DNA from 4 places in the Micromonospora sp. DT53 genome. Region 1 is predicted to be linked to each of the others. Evidence: riboswitches for the same ligand, from Rfam matches in the RefSeq annotation. Region 1 holds a riboswitch; each other region holds the start of a gene.
What was found. Region 1 has a riboswitch for cyclic di-AMP ahead of ACLQ3B_RS10125 (NlpC/P60 family protein). Riboswitches for the same ligand answer to the same signal wherever they lie in the genome.

Region 2: linked by a shared signal. The riboswitch ahead of ACLQ3B_RS01175 (coiled-coil domain-containing protein) and the one ahead of ACLQ3B_RS10125 (NlpC/P60 family protein) in region 1 are both predicted to bind cyclic di-AMP.
Region 3: linked by a shared signal. The riboswitch ahead of ACLQ3B_RS07770 (coiled-coil domain-containing protein) and the one ahead of ACLQ3B_RS10125 (NlpC/P60 family protein) in region 1 are both predicted to bind cyclic di-AMP.
Region 4: linked by a shared signal. The riboswitch ahead of ACLQ3B_RS29360 (C39 family peptidase) and the one ahead of ACLQ3B_RS10125 (NlpC/P60 family protein) in region 1 are both predicted to bind cyclic di-AMP.

What each region holds. Positions count from the first base shown of each region.
Region 1 covers NZ_JBNCKM010000002.1:918,075-922,278, reverse strand. Annotated here, with positions in the region: gene ACLQ3B_RS10130 (N-acetylmuramoyl-L-alanine amidase) at 1-1,529, opposite strand, end outside; cyclic di-AMP (ydaO/yuaA leader) riboswitch at 1,765-1,900, shown strand; gene ACLQ3B_RS10125 (NlpC/P60 family protein) at 1,914-2,954, shown strand; gene dcd (dCTP deaminase) at 3,029-3,607, opposite strand; gene ACLQ3B_RS10115 (pyridoxamine 5'-phosphate oxidase family protein) at 3,707-4,204, shown strand, end outside.
Region 2 covers NZ_JBNCKM010000001.1:226,028-230,231, forward strand. Annotated here, with positions in the region: gene ACLQ3B_RS01165 (SRPBCC family protein) at 1-412, shown strand, start outside; gene ACLQ3B_RS01170 (hypothetical protein) at 509-1,006, opposite strand; gene ACLQ3B_RS01175 (coiled-coil domain-containing protein) at 1,151-2,215, opposite strand; cyclic di-AMP (ydaO/yuaA leader) riboswitch at 2,221-2,352, opposite strand; gene ACLQ3B_RS01180 (cation diffusion facilitator family transporter) at 2,494-3,411, opposite strand; gene ACLQ3B_RS01185 (HelD family protein) at 3,518-4,204, opposite strand, start outside.
Region 3 covers NZ_JBNCKM010000002.1:413,592-417,795, forward strand. Annotated here, with positions in the region: gene ACLQ3B_RS07765 (YibE/F family protein) at 196-1,566, shown strand; cyclic di-AMP (ydaO/yuaA leader) riboswitch at 1,733-1,863, shown strand; gene ACLQ3B_RS07770 (coiled-coil domain-containing protein) at 1,868-2,887, shown strand; gene ACLQ3B_RS07775 (carbonic anhydrase) at 2,947-3,675, opposite strand; gene ACLQ3B_RS07780 (helix-turn-helix transcriptional regulator) at 3,901-4,204, shown strand, end outside.
Region 4 covers NZ_JBNCKM010000011.1:194,382-198,585, forward strand. Annotated here, with positions in the region: gene ACLQ3B_RS29350 (hypothetical protein) at 1-355, shown strand, start outside; gene ACLQ3B_RS29355 (hypothetical protein) at 487-1,257, shown strand; cyclic di-AMP (ydaO/yuaA leader) riboswitch at 1,542-1,683, shown strand; gene ACLQ3B_RS29360 (C39 family peptidase) at 1,917-2,765, shown strand; gene ACLQ3B_RS29365 (hypothetical protein) at 2,839-3,879, opposite strand; gene ACLQ3B_RS29370 (alpha/beta fold hydrolase) at 3,998-4,204, shown strand, end outside.

The DNA.
Region 1 (4,204 bases):
CGGGCACCATGGTCCGACACGGCCATCGTGTTCGGGGTGCCGTCCGGGCGGAGCGCGATGTCGTTGACCAGCGGCGCGTCGGCGGACGGTGCGCCGCGCAGCACCACCGCCGAGGAGCCGCGGGGCGCGCACGGCACGCCCACGGTGACGCAGCCGGTGAACGCCGGCTGGTTGGTGGCGTAGTCCGGGTCGATCCGGACCAGCCCGGTGGCCGGGGTGCCGGTGTCCAGTCGAGGTGCGTGCAGCAGGTCGAAGTAGTGCGTCCAGTCCCAGTACGGCCCCGGATCCCAGTGCATCCCCCGCACGGTCGAGGCGATGGTGCCGGGCACGTTGTCGTGGCCGATGATGTGCTGGCGGTCCAGGGGGATGCCCAGCCGCAGCGCCAGATGCCGGACCAGCTTCGCCGAGGTCCGGTACATCGCCTCGGTGTACCAGGTGCCCTGCGCCGCGAAGCCCTCGTGTTCCAGCCCGATCGACTTGGCGTTGACGTACCAGTTGCCGGCGTGCCAGCCGACGTCCTTGGTCCGCACGTGCTGGGCGATGTGTCCGTCGACCGAGCGCAGCGAGTAGTGCCAGCTCACGTAGGTCGGATCCTGGACGAGTTGCAGGGTCGTCGCCCAACTCGCCTCGGTGTCGTGGATGACGATGTACTCGATCTTCTGCCGCGCGGGCCGGTCGGAGAGGTCGTGGTTGCCGTAGTCCCCGTCGCCGAACGCCTCGTAGGGCGCCGGGATCCACTCGCAGGAGATGGTGCGCGGGCACTCCACCCCGTCCGGGCGGGCCAGCCGGCGTAGGCCCAGCCGGTCCAGCCAGGAACGCTCGGGCCGCACCGTGCGGGCCGGCAGGGTGATCCGCTGGCCGTCGTCGGTCACCCGGGACTCGCCCGCGCCGATGGTGGTGAAGACCTCGTCGGCGAAGGCCGCCGCGGCGTCGGCGCTGTCCGCGCCGGAGTAGCGTGCCACCGCGCCGTACCAGGCCGCCGGGTCGGTGTCCGCGCCGACCGGCGCGTTCAGATCCCGTTGGTACGCGCCCAGCAGCGCCGCCCCACCCCGGATGTTGAGACCCGCGTCGGTGCGCAGTGCCTCGGGGGCGGCGCCGGTCAGCGCGGCGGCGGCGTCCACGGTCTGCAACGCGGCGGTGGACGGCGCGGCGGCCTCGACCGGCCGGGGCGCGGCCACCCGGGCGGGACGGGAGTCGTCGCCGCGTGGGTCCTCGGCACCGGCGTCGTGGTGACCGCGCCCGGGTAGGGCGGCCACGTGTCGGGCGTCGGTCAGGTGCATCGGGCCGTAGCCGCCACTGGTGCTCGGTGTGCCGGCGTTGGTGTCCCAGCGCGACTCCAGGTAGGAGACGCCGAGCAGGACGACGGCCGGCACGCCGTACTCGCTGGCCGCGGCGGCGTACTGCTGCTGGCGGTCGGTGGTGGGCGCGGCGGTGGCCGGGCCGGCGGAGAGTGGCGCCGTGGTCGCGGCGGCGACCACGGTGGCGGCGAGCAGTGCCCGCCAGCCGGTCGACAGGGTTGAATGATGCATCGAACCCCCTAGATTCTCGCGGAGTGAGGTCAGGTCACCATCGCGCCGCCCGGGAGGTCACGTCAATGCCTTTCCATCTATCGAAGTATGTGGAAAGAATTCTTCACACACGGTCGGTGACCTCGTCCAATCGGTACGGAGTGTCACGGCCGCACGGGTTGCGGATCGGTAACAAGCGTCTCTACTCTGGTCATTCGTCGGCCCGACAGCAGCTCCGCCCAGCCTGGGCGGTAACGGACCGACACCGCCGAGTCGTTTCCGAGCGAACCGGGGACCCAGGTCCCTCGGGGTGAATCCGCAGCCACTGCGGTAGGGCGCCGACTTCCCGCCCGAACCCGTCAGCTAACCCGGTAGGCGGTCAGGAAGAAGGAGTACGGAACCCCGGTGGCACTCCATGCCCCGCGGCCGTCGTCCGAGCGGCCGGCATCAGCCGGCCCGGCGTCGATCGTGCCGCGCCCACGCTGGTCCCGCTTCACCACAGCTATCGCCGCGCTGGCCGGCATCGCCGTCGTCCTGACCGGCAGTGCCACGGCGGCCCACGCCGACCCGTCCGTCGCCGAGATCGAGCGCCAGATCGACGCCGACTGGAACAAGCTCGAACCGGTCATCGAACGGCACAACGCCACCCGCACCGACCTCGCCGCGAAGCGCAAGCAGGCCGACGCGCTGGCCGCCCGGATCACCCCGCTGGAGCGTCAGGTCGACGCCGCGATGGACAAGGTCAGCGCCCTGGCCGTACGCGCGTACAAGGGCGAGAACGTCTCGACAGTCAACGCGGTGCTGGGCAGCCGGTCGCCCAGCGAGGTGGTCGGCCAGCTGGAAATGCTCGACCGCTTCGCGCACAACCAGCAGAAGGACGTACGTGAGGTGGCCGACCTGCGCGACCAGTTGGCCGCCCAGAAGGCGCCACTGGACGAGATGGTGGCCCAGCTGACCCGCACCGAGGCCCAGCTGGCGGCGAAGAAGAAGCAGATCAACGACGAGATCGACCGCCTACAGAAGCTGCGCCTCAAGGTGTACGGCAGCGGTGGTGGCGGTCCGCTGCGCCCAGCACCCTGCCCGGGTAGCTACCCCGGCGGCGCCGCGGGCACCGCTGTCAAGTTCGCCTGCGCGCAGATCGGCAAGCCCTACGTCTGGGGCGCCGAGGGTCCGAACTCGTACGACTGCTCCGGGCTGATGCTGGCCGCCTGGGCGAAGGCGGGCGTGTCCCTGCCGCACAACGCCGCCGCGCAGAGCCGCGTCACGAAGAACGTCAGCAAGGGCGACCTGCGCCCCGGCGACCTGGTCTTCTACTACAGCGACATCCACCACGTCGGCATGTACGTCGGCGGCGGCTGGGTGGTGCACGCCTCGCAGGCCGGTCAACCGGTCAAGATGAAGAAGGTCGACGACGGCCCGATCCACAGCTACGGCCGCCCGGGCTGACCCTGGGTGACCGGAGGGCCCGTCGCGATCCGGTCGCGGCGGGCCCTCGTCGTTCTGGTCTCAGCGGGTGACCCTCAGCGGGTTGGCCAGGTGCGCCAGTGCTGCCAGGCGCGGCTGGGCGTCGGCCCCCGCTGGCCCTGGTAGCGCGAGCCGTAGACCACCGAGCCGTACGGGTGCTCGGCTGGCGAGGAGAGCCGGAAGATGCAGAGCTGGCCGATCTTCATGCCTGGCCACAGGGTGATCGGCAGGTTCGCCACGTTCGAGAGTTCCAGCGTCACGTGGCCGGAGAAGCCCGGGTCGATGAAACCGGCGGTGGAGTGCGTGAGCAGCCCGAGCCGGCCCAGGGAGCTCTTGCCCTCCAGTCGGCCGGCGAGCTGGTCACCCAGCGAGATGACCTCCAGCGTCGAGGCGAGCACGAACTCCCCCGGGTGCAGCACGAACGGCTCGCCGTCGGGGACCTCGACCACCGACGTCAGGTCGTCCTGCTGCATGGCCGGATCGATGTGGGTGTAGAGGTGGTTGTTGAAGACCCGGAACAGCCGGTCGAGTCGCACGTCGATGCTGGACGGTTGGACCAGGGTGGGCTCGAACGGCTCCAGGCCCAGCGTGCCGGCCTTGATCTCGGAGACCAGGTCGCGGTCGGAGAGCAGCATCGGACCACCATAGCCGCGTTGCCGAAAGTGGCCGGATTCGGTGCCGGTGACCAGCGCGTCGAGGTCGCCGCTCGTACATTTGTTCGATAGAATGCCCGCATGGCTTCCTGGTCCGAATTCGCCGCCGACGAGCCCCGACTCGCCGACGGGATCCGCGTTCTCCTCCAGCAGTACGGGCCGGGCTTCGGCTATCTGGCCACGGTCCGCGCCGACGGCGGGCCCCGCGTCCACCCGGTCTCCCCGGTGATCACCGCCGAGGGGCTGTTCTGCTTCATCATCGACTCTCCCAAGCGCCGCGACCTCGAACGTGACGGCCGTTACGCGCTGCACTCGTTCCCTGCGGAGGAGAGCGACGACGAGGCGTACGTGGCGGGGCGCGCCCGTCCGGTGACCGATCCGGCCCGGCTGGCGCAACTGGCGCAGAGCGCCCGCGCCGAGCCGCAGGTCGACTGGCGGCTCTTCGAGTTCACCGTCGACGTGGCAATGCTCACCCGCCGCGAGCAGCACATCGCCGGCATTCCGGGCCTCGCGCCGGGTCGGCCGGCCGTCCGGGTCTGGCTCGACCCGCACGCCCCGTCGGCGGCCGCCGCCCCACTC
Region 2 (4,204 bases), on a different contig from region 1:
GGCGGCGGCGCTGCTCAGCGACCTGACCCGGCAGGGTGAGCTGCACCCGCTGATCGTCCGGGTCCGCCGGGTGCCACCCCGACCCGGAGCCCAGGCCAGCTACACGATCAACGACCGGTTGGCGGCCGGCCCGCTGCGCTTCCGGACGACGTACCACGCGGATGTGCTGATCAGCGAGGCCGACGAGATCGTCATGGTGGCTCGCCAGTGGCCCGCCACCACGGTGCGCAACCACACCCGACTGCGCGCCGAGCCGGACGGCCTGGTCCGCATCGACGTCGAGATCACCCTGACCGCGCCGAAGCCGCTGTTCCGCTACGCGTTCCGCCAGGCCCAAGCCGCTCACCTGGCCCTGGCCACCCGCCTGGGCGCCGCCCTGGACCGCACCAACAATCCGCCACCCCCGGTCTGATTCGCCCCGACCCGGCCCGCCGATCTCGCGGTTTCAGTTGTCGACGTCAGCGAGGATGCCCCATCTGCCGGGACGGCAAGTGCAAGATCGCGGGCGCTAGGTTGTGGTTGCGACGCGATCTCGGGTGGGGGTGGGGCGGCGGCGGCCCCACGGCTTGTAGGTGGACAGCACCGTCGCGATGATCATCAGGGTGGTCGACACCGCCGGCGCGATGACCAGGTCGGCGCGATCCCGGGTGGGTAGGGCGGCGCCGACCGCTCCGGCGTGGCGCAGGTTCGGCAGGAGCAGAAACAGCACCAGCCCGACCATCACCGTGGTGAGCACGAGCTTGACCAGCACCCAACGGTGGCGCAGCAGGCCCCACGGGGTGAGCAGCGAGCTGGCGACTCCGATCAGCCAGACCAGGACGCTCAGCGGCGCGAACAGCACCGTGCCGACCAGGGCCATGACCGGATAGGCCACTCCCGGGTCGGTGCCCCGCTGCACGGCGATGCCGAGGGTGAGCAGCACCAGGTCGGCGCCCAGCCAGCCGAGCGCGGTGACGAGGTGCAGGGTGAGCAGCGCCTTGCGGGTGGTGGGTCGGATCCGAGGCATACCGCGATGCTGCCCGCCGGCCCCGGCCGGGTCGTCCGACGAGCGACGACATCACGGGTACGCCCGGCGACGTAGTGCCGGCCCAGACGCACGCGCTGCCGGTGAGCCATCGACGATGACGCACCGGCAGCACGAAAGCGTGGGTCAGTAGACCGACAGGTGTACGTGGTTGGTGTGGTCGGTCGACGGGGTGCCGTGCGCCCCGCTGTACGACTTCCACCCGCTGCTGGGCAGCCAGATCTGCCTGTACCAGATCACGTAGAGCACGGCGAGCCGGTCCGCGTTGCGGATGAAGTACGCGGCCAGGTTGTTGCCGTACGTCTTGTCGCCGCCGGTGGCTGCTCCGCCGAAGCCGCCCTTCTGTGCCGCGAAGTCGCAGGCTCGGCCCTTCGGGTGTTCGCCGGAGCCGCTGGGGCGGTGGCACGAGACGTACCGGGTGAAGCCCGCGGCCTTGGCCTGGTTGAGCGCGTGCAGGGTGCGCGGGGTGATGCAGCCGCTTGCCGGCGTGGGGTCGTTGACGCTGCAGGACTCGGAGGGCCAGGAGCCGTCGGAGTTGCGCGGCGCGGCCTTCGCGTTGGCGGTGGAGGTGCCCCGGTTGGAGTCGGTGTCCGCGGTGGTCTGCGGCTTGGGTGTGGTGGCCACGGTCAGGGCCCGTTCGGCCTGTTCCTTGCGCTTGGCCATCACCGCGACCTGCTTGCGTTGTTCGGTGATCTCGCCGTCCAGGGCGCCCCGGGTGCGGTTGGACTGGTCCTTGCTCTTCAGCAGGTCGCGCAGCACCCTGTCCTCGTTGGCGGCGACCGCGTCCAGCGCGGCGGCCCGGTCCATGAAGCCTTCCGGGGTGTTGCTGTTGAGCAGCGCCGACATCGCGCCGAGCCGGCCGGTGCGGTACGCCACTCCGGCGATCTCGCCGACCTTGCCGCTGCGCTGGTCGATCTCGACCTCGATGGTCTTCAGCTGGGTGGCGAGCTGCTGTTGCCGTTGCACGGAGGTGTCCAGGGCGCGCTTCGCGTCCAGGTAGCCCTTGCTGGCCGCCTCGAGTTGGGCGCGCAACGCCGGGGTGCCGCCCTCCTCGTCGGAGTCGGGTGCGGCGGCTCGCTGGCCGGTCGGGGGAGCGGCCGAGGCGGTGCCGGCCGGAAGCGCGACGCCGAGGGCGAACATCGCGACGATCAGGGCCGCCAGTCGGGCGGCGGGTGGTCGTGCTGGTGCCACTGCGCATGTCCTTCCGTCAGCCGCCGACCGGGTTAGCTGACGGGTTCGGGACGGAAGATCCCTACCGCTGACGCGGATGCACCCCAGAAACATGGTTCCCCGGTTCGCCCGGCTGGGCGATTAGGCGGCGACCACCACCGGCGCCGGGAGGCGCCGCCTGGTGGAGGCCGGGACTGAGCCTACCGGTGCCGATGGGGCCGCTGCAGCCAATGTGACGGACGGTGCGTGCGTCAGCACCAAGAAGTACGGCAAAGCGGGGTAATGCGCCGAAAGCCCCGTCACCACTCGATGGATCCACACGCTCCGGAGGCGGCGCCGGGCTCGATCTGCAAGGTCGCGTGCTCGATGCGGAAGTCGTCGTGCAGGGCCGTACGCGCCGCGGTGAGCACCGCGCCGACCTCCGCGCCAGCTGCCATGGTCAGGTGTGCGGAGGCCACCTCCATGCCGGAGGTGAGCGTCCAGACGTGCAGGTCGTGCACCTCGACGACACCGGGGACCGCGGCCAGCCGGTCGTGCACGGCTGTCACCTGGAGGTGCTCCGGGGCGGCCTGCACCAGGATGCGGATGGCGGCGCGGGCCAGCCGCCAGGTGCGCGGCAGGATGAACACGCCGATGGCGACCGCGACCAGGGGGTCGGCCCACCACCAGTCGGTGACGGTGATGAGCAGCGCCGCGCCGATGACGCCGACCGAGCCGAGCAGGTCGCCGAGCACCTCCAGGTAGGCGCCCTGGAGGTTGATGCTCTCTCGGGCCCCGGCGCGCAGCAGGGCGAAGGCGGCGATGTTCGCGAGCAGGCCGAGCACGGCGACCGCGAGCATCGGGCCGGCGATGACCTGGTGTGGATCGCCGAAACGGCGGATCGCCTCGATCACCACGTAGATCGCGACGCCGGAGAGCAGGACGGCGTTGGCGAGTGCGGCGAGCACCTCGAGTCGGTAGAGCCCGAAGGTGCGCTGCGGGTCGCCGGTGGCCCGCCGGGTCGCCGTGATCGCGGCGAGTGCCATCCCGATGCCGAGCACGTCGGTGAACATGTGCCCGGCGTCGGAGAGCAGGGCGAGTGAGCCGGTGTGCAGGGCGACCACCGCCTCGACCACCATCAGGGTGGCGAGCAGCCCGAATGCCGCCCAGAGTCGACCCCGGTGCTGGTGCGCGGCATTGGCGACGGACCCGTGGTGGTGGTCATGACCTGCGCCCACGAGAACCACCTTCCGCCGCTGGCCGGGACCCGGTCAAATGTATGCTCACATCGCTATGTGTGCAAGTGTACGTGCGGCGTCTCCCACCGACGGCAGTCCGCGCAGTTCAGCCGGTCGGGTCGATGGTGGTGAGCCGCTGGGTGGCCCGGGAGAGCGCCACGTACAGGGTGCGTACCCCGGCACCCGGATCCGCCCGGATCTCGCTCGGGGCGACCAGCACCACCCCGTCGTACTCCATGCCCTTGGCCTCCAGGCTGGTCACCACCTGCAACCTCGGCGCGCCGAGCGCGCCGAGCCAGCCGGCGACCTCGTCGCGGCGGGGGACCGGCGTGATCACCCCGACCGTGCCCTCCACCTCGGCCAGCAGGCCGGTGGCGGCCTCCACGGTCGCGGTCTCCAGGCCCGTGGCGGGCACCACCAGCTCGACCGGTTCGACCCCGGTGGAGCGGACGGCGGTCGGCAGCGGAAGGTCGGGGTAGAGCCGGCGGATCTCCGCCGCCGCCACCGCGAAGATCTCCGCCGAGTTGCGGTAGTTCGTGGTGAGCGTGAAATCGTGCCGCTTACGCCGGCCCAGCGCCTGGTCGCGGGCTCGGGTCAGCTCCTCCGGGTCGCCGGTCCACGCGGTCTGCGCAGGGTCGCCCACCACGGTCCAGGAGGCCAGTCGGCCACGTCGACCGATCATCCGCCACTGCATCGGCGAAACGTCCTGCGCCTCGTCCACCACCACGTGCGCGTACTCCCGGTAGTCCTCCGGGCGCTCCCGGGCCGCCGCGCGGGCGGCCCGCTGCCGTTC
Region 3 (4,204 bases), 500 kb from region 1:
TGCCGCCGCACAGTCAGGCACCGGCGACGCCACGACATGGCGTCGTTCCCGGCCGACCGGGCCGAGCACTGACCGTCCGTGATCAAGCGGTCATCAGGCAGCGATCCGTGCCGCCGTCCGTCGCGTTTCCACCGAAACGGTGAACCGCCCGGCCCGCTGACCCGTACCCCGCACCGGATCGTTGGGAGTCCCGCCTTGGCCGCCGACCACACGCACCCCGCTCCGTCCGCCCCTCCACGGGTGCGACGGATCCTCGTGCTGACGGTGGTACCCCTCTTCGTCGCCACCGTGCTGGCCGCGGCGCTGCTCTGGCCGCGCGGCGGGTCACCGCAGACCGATGGCGGTGCGGACGTGCCGCGCCACCCCGGCACGGTCACCCGGGTGGTGAGCGAACCGTGCCCGCCGGTGCCGTCGGTCCCCGAGGGCACACCGAGGATCGGCGACGGGCGGTGCGGCACTGTCGACGTGCGGGTGGACGACGGGCCGACCGCCGGCCAGCAGGTCCGGACACCGGTGCCCGACGGACCCGGCGCACCCCGGGTCGAGGTCGGCGACGAGGTCATCCTGGTCGAGCTGGCCGACCCGACCGATCCCACCACCAGCAACTGGAACATCGCCGAGCACCAACGCGGCACCCCGATGGTGTGGCTGGCGGTGGTCTTCGCGGCCGCGATCGTCGCCTTCGGTAGGTGGCGAGGTCTGGCCGCGCTCGCCGGGCTGGCCGCCAGCTTCGCCATCCTGCTCACCTTCGTGCTGCCCGGCATCGGCGCCGGCAGGTCGCCACTGCTGGTGGCGGTGGTCGGCGCGGCCCTGATCATGTTCGTGGTGCTCTATCTGACCCACGGGGTCACCGCACAGACCTCGGTCGCGGTACTCGGCACCCTGGGCAGCCTGGTGCTGACCGGCGTACTGGCCACGATCGCCACGGCCGCGACCCACCTCACCGGCTTCGGCAGCGAGGACGCCACCACCCTGTCGATGTTCCAGGGGGACGTGGACCTGCACGGTCTGCTGCTCGCCGGAATCATCATCGGATCGCTCGGCGTACTCGACGACGTGACGGTCACCCAGGCTGCCACCGTCACCGAGCTGGCGAACGCCAACCCCGGCCTGACCCGGTTGCAGCTCTACCGTGCGGCCACCCGGGTCGGCCGCGCGCACATCGCCTCCACCGTCAACACCATCGTGCTGGCGTACGCGGGCGCGTCGCTGCCCCTGCTGCTCCTGCTCACCGCCGACTCGCGGCCGATCGGGCAGATCCTCACCAGCGAGTTCCTCGCGCAGGAGATCGTCCGCAGCGCGGTCGCCACCCTCGGTCTGATCGCCGCGGTGCCGCTGACCACCGGGCTGGCCGCGGTGGTGACCGCCGCCGGGCGCCCCGATGCCACACCGTCCACCGACGCTCCCGCGTCCCGGCCCCAGTCGGACCGCACGGAGGCACTGGCCGCACTCATCTCGCCGCTAACGGTCGGCTCCGACGAGCCGAACCGGAAGCGGGCCACACCCCCATCCGAGGCCACCGACAGGTGGCCGGAGTCGAACAGGAGCACGGATACGGCATGGTGACACTCCTCAGCGTGACCAGATCGGGCATCCACCCTGAGAACCACGTCACTGGTCACTCAACGCTATGGCGAAATGACGCTTTTGGTCGGCATCCAGGCGTAGCTCACCCGGTCGACTCTCGGGTAACCTCGCTGCCGGTTACCGATGAAGGCGCGAAGCGGCGCCTGCGGTGCCACCGCCCAATCGCCAACCGGCGAGCCGGGGACCCAGGTACCTGGGGTGAATCCGCGTCAGCGGTAGGGGCCACTTCCGCCCCGAACCCGTCAGCTAACCCGGTCGGCGGTCGACGGAAGGGAACATTGTGACGGCACCCCTACGCCGCTGGTTGACTCCCGTGGCGGCCGTGATCGCCGCACTGACCGTGCTCGCCGGGCCGCTCCCGGCGCACGCCGCCCCGACGAACCCCACACCGTCCGGGCACGAGGAGGACGGCGAGCCCAAGCTGCTCAACGACGTCATCGAGCAGGCCAACCGCGACTACTCCGCCGCGAAGTCCAAGCTGGACAAATCCAAGAAGCGGCAGGGCGAGTTGGCGGCGGAGGTCGACCGGGCCAAGGCCGACCTGGACGCGTTGGCCCCGCAGGTCGGGCAGATCGCCGCCCAGGCGTACCGGACCGGCCGGATCGGTGCGGTCGCGTTGCTGCTGGAGAGCGATGCGCCCGACTCGTTCGTCCAGCGCGCCGGGATGCTCGACGAGATGAACATGGTCAACGAGAAGAAGCTCTCCGAGGTCAACGAGGTGAAGGCCCGCGCCGAGCAGGCCAAGCTGGCCCTCGACACCGAGGTCCGCGAGCAGCAGAAGCAGACCGCCGTGATGGCGAAGCGCAAGAGCGAGGCCGACAAGGCGCTCTCCCTCGTCGGCGGCAAGGGTTTCACCGGCGGCCTGGTGGACGCCACCTCCAAGGTCGCGAAGATCGGCCCGGGTCGCACCGCCGACGGTGACTGGAAGCCCCAGTCGTGCAGCGAGAAGGACCCCACCACGTCCGGCTGCATCACGCCGCGCACGCTGCACGCGTACAAGGAGGTCAAGGCGGCCGGCTTCAACCGGTTCGTCGGCTGCTACCGCCCCGGCGGGCCGTGGGAGCACCCGAAGGGCCGCGCCTGCGACTGGTCGTTGCAGAAGAGCGGCTTCTCTCCGTGGCACAACAACGACACCCGGACGTACGGCAACAACGTCGCCGCGTTCCTCATCCGTAACGCCGACCGTCTCGGCATCTACTACGTGATCTGGAACCGGCAGATCTGGTTCCCGGCCACCGGCTGGAGCTCGTACAGCGGACCGTCGAACCACACCGACCACGTCCACATGTCTTTGCTCTGACCCGCACGATCCCCGGTCGAGGGCCGTTCCGCGCGTGACGCGGAGCGGCCCTCGTCGCGTCAGACGGTGGCCGGGGTGGCCGGGTCGGTCGACCTGGCCGGGGCGTCCAGCGTCGCGAAGCCAGCCGGCAAGGCGGCCACCGGGCGCACCACTCCGGCGGCCAGCCGGTAGGACACCCCCACCACCGCGCACCGCCCCCGGGCCACCTCTTCGGCAAGCACGGGGGACTGCCCGAGCAACGTCTCGACGGTCTGTGCGATGTGGATGTCGACGATGCCGTCGATGTCGTCAACGCCCTCGGCCTCGGCCCGCCGCAGGCTGGGCAGCACGGCGTCGACCACCGCGCGCAGATGGCCACTCGGCGCGGTGCCGGTCGCGGCGGACTCACGGGCGGCCTGCACCGCACCGCACGAGTCGTGGCCGAGCACCACCACCAGCGGAGTGCCGAGCACGGTCACCGCGTACTCGACGCTGCCGAGCACTTCGGGGCCGGCGGTGTGCCCGGCGGTGCGGACCACGAAGAGGTCGCCCAGCCCGCGGTCGAAGATGATCTCGGCGGCCAGCCGGGAGTCGGAGCAGCCGACGATCACCGCGAACGGGTGTTGCCCGTCGGCCACGGCGGCCCGGTGCCCGGCATCCTGGTTGGGGTGGCGTGGGGCGCCACCGACGAAGCGCAGGTTGCCGGCGACCAGCTCGGCGTACGCCCGGGTCGGCTCGCTGAGCGCGGACGCCCGGTCGGTGGTCCGCTGCGCACCCGGCTGACCGCCGACGCTCCCGGTATGACTCATCCCGCACCTCGTCTCGACGCATCTGACCTGGTCAAGCTGGCTTTCCGCCGGACGGGTGGCGGGCGCTGGCTCGTGCTCCACCGTCACACGCACCGTAAGATGCGTCAAGGTATGCGTGATTTAGATTTCATACGTTGACCCCGGTCGCCCCCTGGGCCACCCTCACGGTGCAGGGCGGGCAAGACTCTCGCGAGGGCGGGCGGACATCGGAGAAAGGCGGGCACGATGGCGAGCACGGTGACGGGCGACACCGACGGCGGGCGGAACTGGACGTTCCTCACCAATCACGGGCACGTCCTGCTGGCCATCGCCCGCGATCCGACCGCCCGGCTGCGTGACGTCGCGGCCGAGGTCGGCGTGACCGAACGGGCCGCCCAGGCGATCGTGGCCGACCTGGAAGCGGGCGGTTACCTGCACCGCACCCGGGTCGGGCGACGCAACGAATACACCCTCAACCCGGCCGGCCGCTTCCGACACCCCGCCGAGGCCGACCGGCAGGTCGGCGACCTGCTCGCGCTGTTCGCCGACA
Region 4 (4,204 bases), on a different contig from region 1:
GACCAGCCTCGCCGTCGTCGCGGCCCTGGCGCTCGGCGCAGGCCCGGCCACGGCCGCCGCGCCAACGTCCAGCCAGGCGCCCGCCCCGGGCGTGGTGCCGGCCCTCGTCGCCGGAGGGCCGCTGGCGGCCTCCTGCCGACAGGTGGGGGCGCACAGTGCGGCGCGCCCGGCGATGCCGCCAGAGGCCGCCGAGGCGTCGGCTCCAGCATGGTCGGTCGACACGCCGGCGACGCTCCCCGCTGATCAGGGCACCGTCGCCGCGAGCGGGCTGTCGATCCGCGCGGCCGAGTCCGACCGGCTGCCCGTCGTCGACACGGCGAGCGGTCGGGCCTCCCGGGCCCCACCCCGGCGCTGAGCCACGGGGCCGACCGTCCCGTCACCGCGCCCTGTCGACCCACCCGCTTCCTACCCCGCCGACCCGTGGCCCTCCGTGCCCGCTGGTTGGCGCGGCTCCCATCGCGCTGTTCTCTCCCCGAGGTGCCGACCATGGAGACCGTCGTCTTCTACCAGTTCGTGACCGAGGTGCCGCAGGCCGCCGCCATCTGGTCCACCCTGTTCCTGTTGACCCTGGGCCTCCTCACCGTGCTGGCCGCCCGCCCCGAACGGGACCAGCCCACGGACGACAGGCCCCCGGCCGTGCCCAGCGCACGGGAGGTGGCCGCCGCCGACGCCGTCGACAGGCGCCGCTACGCCGAGGAGGTGGCCGTCGCCGCGGCCGGCGCGGCCACGACCGCCCGGCGGCGACGCGCCACCTGGCTGACCGCTCAGGAGCAGCTGGAGCGGGCCTGGATCGGGTACGACGAGGCGGACACCGCCGCGCGTCGCTTCGCGGGCGCCGGGGCGCTGCCCACTCCGCAGACGCCGCACACCCCCGCCGAGTACGCGGCCCGGGAGCGCTATCTGCACCGCACGGCGATGACGGCGTACTGGCGGGGCGACCTGACGATGGCCCAGCTCGGCGACGTGTTCGGGCACCGGCGCGGCTGGGATCCCCGACGACACCCGGTCGAGCAGGAGGTGCTGATCAGTCGGGTGGTCCGGGACGCGCGGCTGGCCGACTACCAGGTGGCCGCCGGCCGCGAGCGGGCCGCCTGGCGCGACGCCGAGTTGGCCGCCGAGTCGGCTCGCATCCTCGCCGAGGAGGCGTACGCGGCGGTGGCCCGGTTGTGCCCGACCCCGGTGCCCGCCCGCCGGACGGTGGCCGGGGCGTTGCGTCCCGCCGTCGTGGCACGGTGGCGTCCGGCCCGGGTGGGTTGAGCCCGATCTGTGACGTGAGGCCGGTCACCCGATCACGGAATCGGACGGCCGGCACGATCGGCGCCATTGTTCCCGCGAATGTGGTCGCGTTCTTTACGGCCTGTCCGGTTGTCGCCCGCAGGCGTCGCCGTAACCGGTTGTCCCATCGAGTCACGTCATCGGCAAGACGCGCAGAAATTGGCGCGCCAATTGGGGTTTACGCAGGTGAACCTGGCTTGGCAGGGCGCGGAGTGGCCAGTAGTGTCGTCCCGTCCGGTGCGGTAACCGATCGCAAGACGCGACGCCGCATCGACCCGCTCAATCGTGATCAACGAACCGGGGACCCACCAGTAAGTCCGGGGTGAATCCGCGAGCCACGGCCCGCGGTAGGGCGATCTTCCCGCCCGAATCCGTCAGCTAACCCGGTAGGCGGTGTCGGAAGGAGTCAACTCCTCGTGCAGCACCTTTCCACCCCTCGGTTGTTCCCTCGCCTCCACGGCGCGGCGGTGCGCCCGCTCACTCGTCCAGTGACGGTGAGCTGACCCCCGGGTCATCGCCCTTCCCGCCCGGCCACTCCGGGCGTTCCCCTGAGCGGTTCACCATCCGCGGACCACGGTCCGCGCGCTGGCGCCTGCCCGGATACCGGTCCGGCCCCGGTGTGCCGCTCTCCCCCTCGACCCGTGGAGGACCCCGTGAAGCACACCCTGCAGCGTCAGCTCCGCCGCCTCGCCACCGAGCGTCCGTACCAGATCGTCGCCGCCTCCGCCGCGGCCCTCGCGATCGCCACCACCACCGGCGCCCTGCTCACCACGGCCGACGACGCCCCGGCCGGCCAGCGCACCGCGACCACTGTCGCCGAGATGCGCAGCGACGTCGCCGCCTCCCGTGGCGACGCTCGGGACGCGTCCCCCTCGGCCAGCACCGCGCCGAGCACGGCCGCCCCGGCCACCAGCGCCGCGTCACCCGCCGCGAAGGCCAGCAGCAACCCGGACCTGACCCGGAAGCCGGAGCGGCCGAAGCCGCCCGCGACCAAGGTGCTCGACTACGACTACGAGGCGCAGAACACCTACTACAACTGCGGTCCGGCGGCCACCCGCAACGCGCTCAGCGCCGCCGGCATCGACCGCACCCAGGAGGAGCTCGGCGCCGAGCTGGGCACCACCGAGATGGGCACCAACTCGGCCGAGGACACCACCCGGGCGCTCAACGCCGAGGTGAAGGGCTCCCCGTACCGGACCCGGATGTTCCCCGGCGCGCCCAGCCCGGCACAGATGGACCGGCTCCAGGCCGACGTCGTGAAGGCCATCACCGACGGCCGGGGCGTGGTGGCGAACGTCGTCGGCGATGCCACCGACACCGACGGCGGCTGGCACTCCTACGGCGGCGGGCACTACATCGCCGTCGTGGGTTACAAGGACAACGGCCGCACCGTGCGGATCGCCGACTCGGCGAACCCGGCCGACCCGTCGTACTGGGTCACCACGATCGACCTGGCCAACTGGATCACCAGCCGGGGCTACTCCGCCTGACCCAGGTGTGTGGAAACGCCGCGGGCGCCGGCCCCCACTAGGGGCCGGCGCCCGCGGCGTCTTCGTATCCCGCTCAGTAGTCGATGAAGCCGTACAGCGCGAGGTGGTTCGACTTCGTCCCGCTGACCGTGTGGCCGATGCTGGACGGCCGCACTCCGCCCTTCACGAACAGATAGTCGATCTTGCTGGAACCGCTGGTGGCCGCCGAGCCGTAGCCGGTCATGCCGTACCCGCTCAACGTGCTGGCCGCGATGCCCGTGCGGTTCGCGTCGATGCCCACGATCCGGATCGTGGAGGCGTTCAGCAGGCTCGTCGCGTCGGCACCCAGGTGGATGCCGCTGTTGGCGATGCCCCGGTCACCGTCGCCGGCGCACGCGTTCTGCCGGTTCTCCTGCGGCAGGTGCATGGTCGCCGCGAACACGCTGGTGCCGGTCGCCTTGATGGTGAATCGGGCCGCGATGGCGCTGGTCCGCTTCCACTTGTAGTAGTCGGTGCTGTCCGGGTCGCTGTTCGGCGGCTTGTACAGCGTGCACCCGGCCCCGTCGGCGTACGCGGTGCCCGGCTTGAGCCAGCCCGCGCTCCAGTACTTGGAGATGTCGCCGGCGGCGAGGCTGAGCGTCCTGGTGTTCCAGATGATCCCGTTGGTCTGCTTCTTCTTCAGGTCGCCGAGCGACTGGGAGCTGCACTTGTGGGTGCTGCCCCACGGCTCCGGGTCGCTCCAGGCCACGATCGCCCCGTACGTGCCCGCCGGGTAACCGAACTTGGCCGACAGTTGATCGGCGTACGCCTCGGCCTGGCCGGTGCCGCGCACCTGCTGCACGATGAGGATGTCGGGTGCCACTACACCGCTGGTGCCGGTGCGTCCGGCGTCGTCGACCAGGATCGAGGTCAGGTGGTCCGGTCCGGAGATCCGGGTGCAGCTCCCGTCGGAGTTGTTCACCACCAGGTTCTCGATGTTGTTGTTGTAGACGCGCAGGACGCGATCGGCCGCCGCGACACCCGCGACGCGTACCGGCGTGCTCGCCGGTGTGCCGAGCGCGGGCACTGCCGGCGCGGTGCCGACCGCGACGAGCGCCACCGCCGCCACCAGTGTTGATCGATACCCTCTGAGCACGGGGCTCCTCTCCGTGACGATAATGCCCGTCCAGACGCCGCACTCTACAGTGGATCTTCGTCGGTCGGGTCCGCGCACGACGCTCGTACCTGGCCGCTAACCGTGGGAGACTGCGGCCGTGGTGGATGAATCGGGTGGTCACGCCGGCCGTGGGCCGGTCCTGCTCCTGCTGCACGGCATGGGGGCGACCGGCGACGTGTGGCTGCCCTGGGCGCCACTGCTGGAGCAGCACTGGCCCGGTCGGTGGCTGGCACCGGACCTCGCCGGCCACGGCTTCGCGCCGCCGCTGCCGTCGTACTCCTTTGTGGGCTTCGCCCAGCGGATG